Linked DNA regions of Pontiella desulfatans. The main gene of each other region encodes a partner of the protein of the gene in region 2 in a complex. Links are inferred from orthologs where the notes say so. Each region holds a gene or a part of one and is shown on either strand. Other genes may lie near its edges.

Region 1 (6,951 bases), on a different replicon or contig from region 2:
GGATCCCGCCGTTTCCCTCTGCGAGCAGACGGCAGGAGCACCATTAAACTTGAAGGGCGGTTCCGAAGAACCGCCCTGATAACTCTATTGTTTGGTTGCCGTGAAATTCTCGACGAAGTCAGGAGAACCATCGTCGAACTTAACCGTGAAGGTTCCGGTGAGCGTGTTGCCGGAAATGGTGATTTCAATGAACCCTGTTCCGATTAGGGTGGTTCCGTCATCATCGTATTCGTCATGGGAGTACGATAGCGAGTTACCCGATACCTTAAAGGTGAACGTCTCCACGCTGCCATCCTCTCCGTCGGTAATGGTTGCCTTTCCTTCCGACGTGAGAACCAATGTGGTTCCATCATCGAAAAGATACGTGCCGGCGATGCTTCCGTCCCCGTCGTCATCGTCCCCACAGCCGGTGAAGAACATGGAAAGGCAGAGACTCATTGCGACCAGCGCCACACGGCGCCCCATCTTGTACAATTTGCGTTCCTTCATGGAGCAACTCCTTTGATTTTGGGGGCTGTTGTCTAAACAGGCTGCCCCTTTCATTTAATGGAACGCTAGCAGTCCTATTTCAAACTGTATATACCACTTTAGGCGTAGTCGGATATCGTTTTACTCACATTTAGCTTGCCGGGGTAAGATAATTGGGTATTTTCATGCGTGTTAACAATGCAAGTCACTCATGGAAAGTATCTAGTAAAATTTACTAGAGCATGTTGAAAGGGAGATAAAACGTGGTTTCCTTGAATAGTTTCAGGAACATTTCGGTTGCTGATCTGCAACAGGTGATGTTGGTCTGCGAACGGCTTCATAACGCCGATCCGGGGAAATCTTTCATACACCATTGTCACACGGTGCTGAATCGTGCCCTGGGCCATGTCCACTTCGCGGCGGAGCTCTACCAACTCGACCCGTTCCTGCTCAAGGAGCATGAAATCCGCACGTTGGACGAAGATTACTGGATCCCTGTTTTCAAAGATCATATGCAGGAACATCCGTTTGCCGCTAAAATGATTGCCATTTCAGATTACGAAATTGGAGCAACCCATCGGGAGGCGTCCCTCATGGAGTTCCGCCAAACGGTACTGTTCAACGAATTCTACGACCAGGTGGAAGCCCAGAACCAAATATGGATTGGCATACGGCAAGGCAACGATCTGCTGAACTGCGTCTATTCGCGGGAACGGGAATACAGCGAGGCGGAGCTTTCCCTGCTGCACATCATCCAACCGCACCTTGAACTGGCTTGGAAAAACTGGCGTCGGACTCGTGCACTGAAACAGGAACTTGATTTGCTGAAGGGGGCCATTTTCAAGTCGGAAACGGAGCAAGCTGCTGCAGCGCAGTTGAGAAAATCAATTGAATCGCTGACGTCCCGGCAGCGCGATGTCGTTGAACAAGTGGCACAGGGACGGGATAATCAGGAGATTTCCGAAGAACTGGGTATTTCCCCGATGACCGTAAAAAAGCATCTCCAGTTGGTTTTCCAAGCGTTGAAAATAAGGCACCGCACCGAGCTGGCCGCCCAATGGCACCAGGCGCATTCTATCATGATCCACTAACATGCTTGCGGGGTATCAAATATGCAATTAACTCCACTCTCCAAGCTTCGGAATCTTTCTTCTGGAGATCTATCGCGAATCAATAACGTCACGAGCGAATTGCACCGGGCAAATTACGGGGAGTCCTTTCTCGAACATTGCTCCGGTATTTTGGAACCCACTATCGGGCACGTGCATTTGTCCGCCGAAACCTATTCAGCGGAAATCAAGTTGACCGAAGTTGTAAACCGAACCATCACGCCTGAATGGATTGATGTTTTCACCCGCTATATGGACGACCATCCCTATGTGCAGCGCATGCTGACCAATGCCCCGCGCCATCTGGAAACCATCCAACAGGAACCCACGCTCAAGAAATTCGAGAAAACCGCGCTCTTCAACGAGTTTTACACCAGGGTGGATGGCCAAAACCTACTCTGGATGGCTGCCAAAAACCAAGGGGAAATCCTAAGCATCGCCCTGCTTCGCAAGGAAAAATATTCCAACAACGAACTATCCATGGCATCGCTTATCCATCCGCACTTGGAAAGCGCTTGGAAAAACTGGCGGCGATCCCAGAGGCTAAAAACGGAACTTGATGCATTGAAGAAAACCTCTTTCCTTTCGCTGGAAGATGAGATCAAAGCCGCCGCCATCCGGCATGCCATCGAATGCCTGACTCCGCGTCAACGCAATGTAGTCGAATTGGTGGCCGACGGACGGGATAACCAACAGATCGCCGACCAGTTGAAAATATCGATTCTGACGGTCAAGAAACACCTGCAATCGATATTCCTGGCCATGGATGTCCAGCACCGCACCGCGTTGGCCGCCCAATGGCACCAAGCCCTCTCCGTCCCTCGCCACCACAATGACTCATAATGTCCATATTTGTCGCACCAACGATTAATATCCGACAAATATGGTCTTATATTCATATCCCGATTTTTGAGCAGATATCGTAAACCCCTAAAACACGGCACATTAAGAATCTTCGCATGAGCTGGCACAACCTTTGCATACCTTAAAACCATGATTCACCATAGGGGTGATGAATAGAAACAAAGATGAATGATCGCGAGATTAACAATGAAAACGATAAACCCGATTGCGGGCTTTATGAATGTTATTCGCACCACACTGTCTGACTGGGCCAATGCCCGGTCAACCTTCCAGGGCTTTAATCCGCCCTCATGCATGGGAAGCTTTGGCTCCCAACAAAAACCTTGCCCGGTGAAGGTATCCCTGAACAGGCAACATCCCCATCAGCGCCTCCGGCAAAGATAGGCCGCCGGCCCCGGCAAAGAGGCCTGGACATTGGGCGATGCGTTAACCGATCTTTAACGCCATGCGCATAAAACCCATACAGCGTTGCGTTGTACTGGGCGCGTCCGAAGGGAAAAGGCGTTCCGTTTAATCAGACGATTTCATCGCCTCATCAGTCCAAGACGGCATCCATTCGCTTTGAATCCCCAATTTTCCATATAGGAGAAAACCATATGAACAACAAAACCATACACATCAAAAGAACACGCAAGACAAGCCTGGCCGATGCACTCGCAAAAGGTGCATTGATCTGGGGCCCGGCCTACTCGCTCGGGGCCAGCACGGCGGCCTATTGGCTGACGCGACTGCTCACGGACGCCGTGCCGGCCTACTCCGACATCTTCATCGACTCGCTGGTCATCTTCCCGCTTTGGGGAATGGTTGGCGGAGCCGCCAAGTGGATGTTGATCAACAACAAGGCCAACCGAACCAAGCGGCCGCGCGGACGGCGGGGCAGCATGAACCGCTTCATCCCCCGCATCCGCCCACGGGGCATGAAACCCAGCCACGCATAACCCCTCTTAACAAAGGAAAGAAAATGAAAACAACAGAAACGAAACATAGAGATGAAAATGGAAGCACGTGGAAGGAAGCAACGGCCAAAGGTGCTTTGGTCTGGGGTTCCGTATATTCCACTGCATCGTCCGGGGCTGCTTTTCTGCTGGCTCCGGTGATGACGGGAAGCTCGCCGGCCTTCGGCGATATCTTCATGGATTCGCTGATTATCTTCCCGACCGCCGGGGCTGCAAAGGGGTTGCTAATGTGGCGAATGAACAAAGCCAGCAACGATGGCGAATCCGATGCTCTTGCCAAGTATACCAGCAAGGGCCGGAAGACCCACAAACATCCGATACGGCTCAAGAAAGCCGCCTAGCCCGGATACGAAAAAAAGGTGCCCGCTGAAGGGCACCTTTTTTCATTCCGGTCGGTTGCGGTTATTGCTCTGCGCCGATCGCGGAGACCAGGCCGGCCTGCTGCTGGAGGCCGACAAACTGCTGTTTGTTTTCGCCATCCTTGAGCAGGATCAACGTCGGGATGGAGCGGATGCCGTATTTGGCGGCCAGCTCCGGGTTTTCATCGACGTTCACTTTTGCAATGACCGCCTTGTCGCCGACTTCGGCGGCAACCTTTTCCAGGATCGGGGTCTGCATTTTGCAGGGGCCGCACCAGGGAGCCCAGAAATCGACCAGTACGACGCCACTCTTGGTTGCGTCTTCATAGTTGCTTCCACTCAGTTCAATTACACCTTCAGCCATGTTTCATCTCCAATGTTATTTTGAAATCAGACGGATCATCACATGATGCGTTCAAAAATAAAATACCAAAACACTACCATTTGTTTGAATGGAGGCGTTCCTCGTCAAAACGGTATTCCGGCCCGAGCACTTCGTTGGGCACACCCATCGCCAGCAACGCGAACGGGGTGATCGATTCGGGGATGCCAAGAATCTTGCGGCAGACCTGCTCGCGCTCCTCCAGCGGGTGGATCGCGATCCAGACGCATCCAATGCCGATGTCGTGCGCGGCCAGCTGCATGTTTTGCGCGGCGCAGGAGCAATCCTGCGGCCAGAAGCCGGGATAGATCTCCTTCGAGACGTCCCCGCAAACCAGCACCATGAAGGTCGACTCCTCCAGCATTTCCGTTCCGCCCATTCCGGTGAACTGCTTGATCACCGATGGGTCGTCCATCGTTACAAAGTGCCAGGGGCGCGCGTCCGCGGCCGACGGGGCGTTCATGGCCGCCTCCAGAATAATCCTACGTTCCCCGTCCGTCACCGGTTCGGTAGTCCAGGTGCGTATGCTGCGGCGGGTCATCAGTGCCTTTATCGTTTCCATGCAAATTCCTTTCGTTGAGCTCTAAAGATACTAATCCCCCAAAGGAGCGCAAACGGTTTTCTCGGGAAACTCAGGCCGCCAATACCGCTTTTAGATCATCCTCGAAGGCCTTGATGATTTCCGGTTCCTCTTCCTCCAACGCGACCAGACGGTGGCGGATGGCAACCCGGCGCGTCCAATCCGTTCCCGGTGCATGGAATTCATCAACCAGCGCCTCCACTTCCGTGCGAACGTTCCTCGGGATGCAATCCAGGGCGCAACCACCAGGAAAAGAATCGCTCAGGCGCTCGAAATCCAACCAGCGATAACCAACAATACGGACAACGGACAACAAGATGAACGAGCCACAGGCCACGCAGATTTCCGAAACTCCATGCAGGGCCAAGGCAATGACACACGAAAAAAGGTAGGTTGTGAAAACCACGATATAGAAGAGGAAAACCAATCGCCTAGCCATCTCGGAAGCGCTGTTTAGCTGACGAACCATAACCAACTCTCCGCTTAATTGACTGGATTATCGCCGTGCCACCGAATTCTGTCCACCATCATTTTGCTCCAAATCGTTTTGCCACAGCCCCTCCCCTCCTTTACTCTGCCGCCGCTATGTATAAAAAGAAACAGCTGGTGAAGGTCGAGATCATCGATCTGGGCGACAAGAACCAATGCTTCGGACGCATGGAGGACGGCATTGCCATCTTTGTGCAGGGTCCGGCGGCGGTCGGCGACGTGGTGACGGCCGAAATCTTCAAGATTAAGAAGAAATACCTGGCCGCCCGAATGTGCGGATTGGTTAAGCCCTCCCCCCATCGCATCGATCCGGCCTGCCCCTACTTCGGCCTCTGCGGCGGCTGCAAATGGCAGCACATGGACTATGCCGAACAAGTGCGCCTCAAGCGCAAGCAAGTGCAGGACGCCCTCGGGCACCTGGGAGGCTTCAAAGACATCGAATGCGACGAATGCATCCCCGCCCCCAACCTGTTCGGCTACCGGAACAAGATGGACTTTTCCTTCACCGACCTGCGCTACCTCACTCCAGCGGAAATGGACATCGACCCCGGCGACCATGAAAAGCCGCTCGACTTCGCCCTCGGGTTCCACGCCCCCGGTTGCTTTTCGAAGGCCATCGACATTAACCACTGCGACCTCTCGACCAACGAGATGAACCTCACCCTCAACACCGTCCGCAGGTTTTGCCTTGCCCATCGCACGGAACTGCCGATCTATTCGACCCACTCGCACACCGGCGAGCTGCGCAACCTGGTGGTCCGCCACGGCGGGAATACCGGCGAATTCATGGTCAACCTCGTCACCAGCACCCACAACCCGGAGCTAATGAACAATCTCTGCGAGGAACTCAAGGCCGCCTTGGGCGACCGCATGACCACCTTCGTAAACAACACCACCTCCGCCAAGAACACCGTCGCCTTCGGCGAAAAGGAATACGTGCTCCATGGCCCCGGCTACATTACCGACCGACTCGGCGACTACACCTACCGGATCTCCGCCAACTCGTTTTTCCAGACCAACACCGTCCAGGCCGAAAAACTCTACAACCTGATTTTGGAACAGGCGCAGCTCAAGTCAACGGATGTGGTCTACGACCTTTTCTGCGGCACTGGCTCCATCACCCTCTTCGCTTCCAGCCATTGCAAGAAGGTACTCGGCGTCGAGCTGGTCGAAAGTTCTGTCCGCGACGCCCGGGAAAACGCCAAGCGCCACAACATTGATAACTGCGAATTCATCAAACTCGACCTCAAGGACATCAAACATATCCGCAACGACATGGCCGATTTCGGCGCACCTGATGTCGTCATTACTGATCCGCCGCGTGCCGGCATGAACCCCAAGGCGGTCATGGCCCTGCTGGAGATTGCGCCCCCCGCCATTGTCTACGTCAGTTGCAACCCCGCATCACTCGCCCGCGATGGCCAGATGCTCTGCGAAGAAGGACAATACAAACTCGTCTCCTGCCAGCCCATCGATATGTTTCCACAGACCAACCACGTCGAAAGCGTTGCGCGCTTCGAAAAAACCCTTTCATAGGCACCTATTTCGGCGGCAAAAAGTCGCGGACTGCCATCGAACACCGTGGTAGGGTGCACACTCGATACCATGAAAAAAACAATAAAAACAACCCGCATTGCCCGATTTTGGACGATGGCGCTGCTGCTGTTTTCCGGACAAGCCGTGTTTGCCATCGAACAGGTGGCCGACACCCGATTCAGCATCGACCGCGGCTTCTACGCCTCGG
Region 2 (7,061 bases):
CGCCGTGCTCTGCGGCGTGCCGCTCTATGCCAATGCGCTGGGGACTATACCGATCGCCGAGGCGCTCATTGGAAAAGGCGTCGGGCTCGGAACCGCACTCGCTTTCATGATGGCCGTCACGGCGCTCTCCGTCCCGGAAATGGTGCTCTTGCGCAAGGTGATGAAGCCGCGCCTGATCGCCATCTTCGTGGCGACGGCGTCGATCGGGATCCTGATCGTCGGGTGGATGTTCAATCTGTTGTTTTAACGTGGAACGGTGCTGTGCGCCGTTTCTTGGAAGGAGAGCCATGAGTGCGAATGAAAAGGTATGCCACGGCGGCCCGAAACTGGTGTTCGCCTGCTCGGGCGCCGCGGATGTCGGCGCCTTGGCCGACCAGGCCGCGCGGAAAATGAACCGCGATGGAACCGGAAGCATGTTCTGCATGGGCGGCATCGGCGGGCGCGTCGAGCCGATCATGAAAAAAACCGAAACCGCCGAGAAAATCCTGGCGATCGATGGATGCCCGCTCAATTGCGTTAAGGCCACGCTGGAATCGGCGGGGTTTGACGAGTTCGAGCACCTATTGGTCACGGAACAGGGCTTCGAAAAAGGAAAAACGCAAATCAACGACGCAACCATTGCCAAGGTGGCTGAAGCAGGGGCGACTTTGCTTGCATGAATATACGGCGCGGAGCACCCTGCTACATAGAGCGGTGCTCCGCGCCGTTTCCTGGAAGGAATGGAAATGAAGAAAAACATCATAACGGTTTTAGTGTTGGCCATCGCGGTGGTGGCCGTGGTGGAAATAAAAAACCGGAAAAAGGCGTACGCGCCGGACAGCAGCTGCCCGGATGGCATGTGCTTTCTCCCCTTTCCCGAAGAAAAAATGAGGCCCGGTTCCGCTAGGGAAGAACCCATGGCACAACAACCGTTGCCCCGTCTGCTCGACCTTGGCGCCGGCAAATGCGTTCCCTGCAAGACCATGGCGCCGATCCTCGACGAAATGAAGGAAACCTTCGCCGGCCAGCTCGATGTGGTCTTCATCGATGTCTGGGAAAACGAGGGCGTGGGTGGGAAATATGGCATCCGGATGATCCCCACCCAGATCTTCTTCGACGCCGAAGGCAAGGAACTCTTCCGCCACGAGGGCTTCTATGCCCGCGAAGACATGCTCGCGAAATGGAAGGAACTAGGCTACGCCTTCGACGAACCGCAGAACATCGAACAAGCAACTTCGAACGTCGAAGGTGAGGATTGATGGAAGCGTTGTTCTCCAGCTTGACCCGGGCGGTTGAGGGTACGCCTGCAATCGCTTTGGGCACCGCGCTGGTGTGGGGCATTTTAAGTATTTTACTCAGCCCGTGCCACCTCGCGAGCATACCGCTCATTGTCGGCTTCATCGACGACCAGGGAAAGACCACCACAGGCCGGGCGCTATGGACGTCCACCCTGTTTGCCACGGGCATCCTGGTCACGATTGCGGTCATTGGAATCGCCACCGCCCTGGCAGGCCGCATGCTGGGCGACCTCGGCGCGTATGCGAATTATTTCGTCGCGCTCATCTTTTTCTACGTTGGCCTGGGATTGCTGGGCGTTGTCCCCTTAAGCTGGAACAAGCCGGAGCATGTGGGTGAAAAACGCAAGGGATTCTTCGCCGCGTTCATGCTCGGGCTCATCTTTGGCATTGCGCTCGGCCCATGCTCGTTTGCCTATATGGCGCCCATGCTGGGCATTGCCTTCAAGCTCGGCGCCGAGCAACCCATCTATGCCGGCAGCCTGCTGCTGATGTATGGCCTCGGCCATTGCGGGGTCATCGCCATCGCCGGGGTGTCGGCGGGATGGGTGCAGAAATACAAGGATTGGAACCAGGAGTCGCGCGGGGCGTTCCGCCTAAAGAAAATCTGCGGCATCCTCGTCATCCTCGGTGGCCTCTACCTGATCTATACGGCACCCTAGGCTAATTACAAAAACTGAAACAGCGGTTGATCTTCCTGGCCCCGGGCACATAAACCCCTATTTCGATTTGACATTTAGCTAAATAACTAAATATAAACGCGGCCATGGAAACGACATTGGACATCCTGAAGGCGGTTTCGGACAAAAACCGGTTGCGCGTGGTCGCCGCGCTGAGCCGCTATGACGAGTTGTGCGCCTGCCAGATTACGGAATTGTTGGAAGTCAGCGGGGCGACGGTGTCGCGCCATTTAGGCATTCTTCAGAAAGCCGGATTGCTCGACAGCCGCAAGGATGGGCGCTGGGTCTATTTTAAATTGGCCAGGCCGACTGGCACCGATCCGTTCTTCCAATGGTTGGAAACAACCTTCGCCGGTTCCTCCGAGCTAAGGGCGGATTTAGAAGCGTTGGAAAAAATTGTTGGAATCACCAGGGAAGACCTCTGCCGCCAGCAGCGCGGCGAAGCATGCTGCCCGAAATAGGATTAATGGAGGGTTGGCGGCCTCGCCGACCGGGCAGACGGCGTCTGCCCCTCCACATAAGGAAAACACGATGAGCGAAAACAAAGACACGGGAATCAGTTTTTTCGAGAAATATTTGACGGTGTGGGTGGCGCTTTGCATGGTGGGCGGCATTCTGATCGGGAAGTTTCTTCCGGCCATCCCGGCGTTTCTCGGAACCCTCGAATATGCCAACGTTTCGATCCCGGTGGCGGTGCTGATCTGGATCATGATCTATCCGATGATGATGAAGGTCGACTTCAAGAGCGTGAAGCATGTGGGGGAAAATCCGCAGGGATTGTTTGTCACCTGGGTCGTCAACTGGCTGATCAAGCCGTTCACCATGTTCGGCATCGCGTGGTTGTTCTTCTACGTCATCTTTAAAAACCTGATTCCGGCGGATCTGGCGAAGGACTATCTCGCCGGTGCCGTGCTGCTCGGTGCGGCGCCCTGCACGGCGATGGTCTTCGTCTGGAGTCATCTCACCAAGGGCAATCCGGCCTACACCGTGGTGCAGGTGGCCACCAACGACCTCATCATCCTGATCGCCTTCGTGCCGATCGTGAAATTCCTGCTCGGCGTCAGCGATGTGTTTGTCCCGTGGGATACGCTCTTCCTCTCCGTTGTTCTTTTCGTTGTCGTTCCGCTCACCGCCGGCGCACTGACCCGCGGGCATATGCTCAAGACGAAAGGGAAGGACTACTTTGAAAAGACGTTTCTGCCGAAGTTCGGCAACATCACGATCATCGGCCTGCTGCTGACGCTGGTGATCATCTTTTCCTTCCAGGGCAACGTGATCATGGAGAACCCGGTGCATATCGGGCTGATCGCTGTCCCGCTGATTCTGCAGACCGTGCTGATCTTTTTCATCGCCTATCTCGGCGCGAAGGCGCTCAAGCTTCCGCACAACGTCGCCGCGCCCGCCGGAATGATCGGCGCCTCCAACTTTTTTGAACTTGCCGTGGCCGTCGCCATCGCGCTCTTCGGTACCACCTCGCCCGTCGCGCTTGCCACCATTGTCGGCGTGCTGGTCGAAGTGCCCGTCATGCTGATGCTCGTCGGCTTCGCCAACCGCACCACCCATTGGTTCAGGAATTAGTTTATGACCGCGAAGACGCAAAGAAACCAAGATTTCTATTCCTTCGGGCCTTAGCGTCATTGCGGTCGAATTTAATCGTGTTAAGTGAAAGGAAATTATGATGAGCGAAAAAATCAACCTGTTGTATCTCTGCACCGGCAACTCCTGCCGCAGCCAGATGGCCGAAGGCTGGACGCGCGCACTCAAGGGCGACCAAATCGAAGTCTATTCCGCCGGCATCGAAACCCACGGGCTCAACCCGAATGCGGTGAAGGTCATGGCCGAAGCGGGTGTTGATATCACGGGTCAAAGGTCGCAGCACATTGATGAGTTTAAAGACACTAAGATCGACTATGTCATCACCGTCTGCGCCCATGCGCATGAAACCTGCCCCTTCTTCCCGGGCAATGCCAAAGTGCTTCACGTCGGCTTCGACGATCCGCCGAAGCTTTCCCCGCCTGATGCGTCCGAAGAGGTGAAGCTCGATGGGTTCCGCCGCGTCCGCGACGAAATCAAAGCCTTCGTCGAAACCCTCCCTGAATCATTGGGCGAATAGTCGTACCGCAGGCAACCCGCCTGCCCGATGGAGAAGAAAATGAAAACACTGAAGATCTATGATCCCGCCATGTGCTGTTCGTCGGGCGTGTGCGGCCCGGATGTCGATACCGAGCTGGTGCAGCTGGCCGGCTTCCTGAAAAACCTGGACGAAGCCGCAGTGACGGTCGAGCGCTACAACCTGTCGCAGCAGCCCGCCGCCTACACCTCGGGAATCATTGCCGAGACCCTCAAGGAAAAGGGCACCGCCGCCCTGCCGCTGGTCCTTGTTGATGACGAGGTGGTCAGCACGGGCTCCTATCCCGATCTTGCAACCCTCGCCTGCCTGCTCGGAACCTCCGGGGTTTCCCTCGACGTCCCCGACTGTTCCGGTTGTTCGGGCTGCTGCTGAGCCACCACGTAGTGGCGGCTCTACGGGTAAAGCCTGCACTACGTGCTGGCTTAACGTACGCAAGGGATAGACCATTTATGAATACATTATTGAATAAAGCGTCACGCTTCCTGTTTTTCACCGGCAAGGGCGGGGTGGGAAAAACCTCCATGTCCTGTTCCATTGCCGTCGGCCTGGCGGGGCAGGGAAAAAAGGTGCTGCTGATCAGTACCGATCCCGCCTCCAACCTGCACGAGGTGCTCGAAACCGATCTCGGTTCCCGTCCCGTTCCCGTGAACGGCGTACCGGGGCTCGATGCCATGAATATCAACCCCATGACGGCGGCCGAGGAATATCGCGAGCGCATGGTCGGCCCCTACCGGGGCGTGCTGCCGGAAGAAGCCGTTCAGCAGATGGAAGAGCAGCTCTCCGGCGCCTGCACCGTCGAGATTGCCGGCTTCAACGAGTTTTCAAAATTCATCGGCGACGAGTCGATCATCGGGCAGTACGACCATGTGGTGCTCGACACCGCGCCAACCGGCCATACGCTGCGCCTGCTCAATCTGCCCTCGGCGTGGAACGACTTTATTGCCGGCAATGAAACCGGTTCCTCCTGCCTCGGCCCCGTCGCCGGACTGGCCAGCCAGAAGGCCCTCTATGAACAGGTCGTCGCCGCGCTGAAGAATCCGGAGCAAACCCTGCTTGCCCTCGTGGCCCGCGCCGAACCCATGAGCCTGGCCGAGGCTTCGCGCGCCAGCGCCGAGCTGGCGGAACTCGGACTGACCAACCAGCATCTCATTCTCAATGGCGTCTTTTCCGAAGCCGGCGACGATGCCGTTGCGCAGGCCTTCGCGCACAAGTCGAACGCCGCCATCGCGGGCATGCCCGAAAACTTCCGCTCGCTCGAAAAGACGCTCGTTCCGTTCCGTCCGCATGGCGTGATGGGCGTGGGCGCGCTCCAGGCCGTGGCCCGGGGTGAAGCCGACCCCGCCTGGCTCGATGCCCCCGAATCCCTGCGTTCCGCGCTGCCCGCTGCGTTGGAAAACGTGCAGGGGTGGGATGCGCTTTTCGAATCGCTCGAAAGCCGCGGCAACGGCGTCATCATGACCATGGGCAAGGGCGGGGTGGGTAAAACCGTCATGGCTTCGGCCATCGCGGCGGAGCTGGCGCAGCTCGGCCATTCCGTGCTGCTTTCCACCACCGATCCGGCGGCGCACGTGGCCGAAACCATCGGCGCGGGGCTGCCCAACCTGCAGATCGACCGCATCGATCCCAAGGCCGAAACCGAAGCCTATTGCCAGGACATCCTTTCGAAAAACCGCAGCAAGCTTTCGGAGGCCGACCTGGCCCTGCTCGAAGAAGAGTTGCGCTCGCCCTGCATCGAAGAGATCGCCGTGTTCCAGGCCTTCGCCCGCACCGTCGCCAAGGGGTCGAACCAATTCATCGTGCTCGACACCGCGCCCACCGGCCATACCTTGCTCTTGCTCGATTCAACCGAGGCCTACCATCGCGAAGTTGCCAAATCGACGGACGACCTTCCGGCGGAAGTGAAGGAACTCCTGCCGCGCATCCGCGATCCCGAATTCACCAAGGTGCTGATCGTGGCCCTGCCCGAGGCCACGCCGACGCACGAGGCCGAAGACCTCCAGCGCGACCTGCGCCGCGCAAACATCGAACCGTTCGGCTGGATCATCAACCGCAGCTTCGCCGTTTCCGGCACAACCGATCCCGTCCTTTGCGCCAAGGGCCTGCACGAAACCGACTACATCCAGGAAATCGCCAACGGCCTTTCAGCCCGGCAAACCGTCATCTCCCCCTGGATCGGCAAGGAGCTCTCCGGAGCCGATCGCCTGCATCTGCTGACGCGCTAGGCGCACCAGCCCCAAAACGCGAAAAGCGGCAACCTTATAGGCTGCCGCTTTCTGCATTTTTCACTGCTGGCGGTTCCGGTTACGGAATCGGGAACTGGGCGGTGAGGGCAATGACCTCTTCCTTGATCTGGGCCAGAACCGCGTCGTTGTCCGCATGGCGGATGGCGCGCTTGATGAACTCCGCAATCTTTTCCATTTCCGCTTCCTTCATGCCGCGAGTGGTTACCGCCGGGGTGCCGATGCGGATGCCGGAGGTGACGAACGGGCTCTTGGTGTCGAACGGGATGGCGTTCTTGTTGACGGTGATGGCCGCCTTGTCGAGCGCGATGGCCGCATCCTTGCCGGTGACGCCGGTCTTGGTGAGGTCGACCAGCATCAGGTGGTTGTCGGTTCCGCCGGAAACCAAACGGATGTCGTCGTCTTCCAGCGCGGCCGCCAGTGCCTGGGCGTTTTTCACGACCTGCTGCTGATATTGCTTGAACGAGGGCTGGAGGTCTTCGTGGAAGCAGACGGCCTTGGCCGCGATGGTGTGCATCAGCGGGCCGCCCTGGATGCCCGGGAACACCTGCTTGTCGATATCCGCCGCGAATTTTTCCTGGCAGAGAATCATGCCGCCGCGCGGGCCGCGCAGGGTTTTGTGCGTGGTGGTGGTTACGAATTCGGCATACGGAACCGGGTTCGGGTGGCAGCCCGCCGCCACGAGGCCGGCGATGTGCGCCATGTCGACCATCAGGTAGGCGCCGCAGCTGTCGGC

Evidence for each region.
Region 1: the proteins of E9954_RS29425 (region 2) and trxA are in contact, whole or in part, in an NMR structure (PDB 2IPA), measured with the Bacillus subtilis proteins. The link is inferred for Pontiella desulfatans from one-to-one orthologs.

Annotation. Positions count from the first base shown.
Region 1 is NZ_CAAHFG010000001.1:1,981,095-1,988,045, forward strand. Bases 2,461-5,182 are described here. They hold trxA (thioredoxin), read right to left. Parts: upstream 4,121-5,182; coding sequence 3,800-4,120; downstream 2,461-3,799. Other genes in these bases: E9954_RS07285 (hypothetical protein), read left to right, coding at 3,038-3,379; E9954_RS07290 (hypothetical protein), read left to right, coding at 3,403-3,738; E9954_RS07300 (nitroreductase family protein), read right to left, coding at 4,194-4,700; E9954_RS07305 (hypothetical protein), read right to left, coding at 4,771-5,182. Also shown: E9954_RS07270 (hypothetical protein), read right to left, coding at 85-489; E9954_RS07275 (helix-turn-helix transcriptional regulator), read left to right, coding at 732-1,559; E9954_RS07280 (response regulator transcription factor), read left to right, coding at 1,770-2,420; more of E9954_RS07305, read right to left, coding at 5,183-5,187; 23S rRNA (uracil(1939)-C(5))-methyltransferase RlmD, read left to right, coding at 5,304-6,743; E9954_RS07315 (lamin tail domain-containing protein), read left to right, coding at 6,813-6,951. UniProt on the Bacillus subtilis protein: Participates in various redox reactions through the reversible oxidation of its active center dithiol to a disulfide and catalyzes dithiol-disulfide exchange reactions.
Region 2 is NZ_CAAHFG010000004.1:906,792-913,852, forward strand. What follows is about bases 2,518-5,349. They hold E9954_RS29425 (arsenate reductase ArsC), read left to right. Parts: upstream 2,518-3,632; coding sequence 3,633-4,067; downstream 4,068-5,349. Other genes in these bases: arsB (ACR3 family arsenite efflux transporter), read left to right, coding at 2,518-3,532; arsD (arsenite efflux transporter metallochaperone ArsD), read left to right, coding at 4,107-4,457; arsA (arsenical pump-driving ATPase), read left to right, coding at 4,535-5,349. Also shown: E9954_RS29395 (permease), read left to right, coding at 1-247; E9954_RS29400 (putative zinc-binding protein), read left to right, coding at 288-659; E9954_RS29405 (thioredoxin family protein), read left to right, coding at 726-1,238; E9954_RS29410 (cytochrome c biogenesis CcdA family protein), read left to right, coding at 1,238-1,936; E9954_RS29415 (ArsR/SmtB family transcription factor), read left to right, coding at 2,041-2,415; more of arsB, read left to right, coding at 2,486-2,517; more of arsA, read left to right, coding at 5,350-6,307; rpiB (ribose 5-phosphate isomerase B), read right to left, coding at 6,387-7,061. UniProt on the Bacillus subtilis protein: Catalyzes the reduction of arsenate [As(V)] to arsenite [As(III)]. In vitro, can dephosphorylate para-nitrophenyl phosphate (pNPP).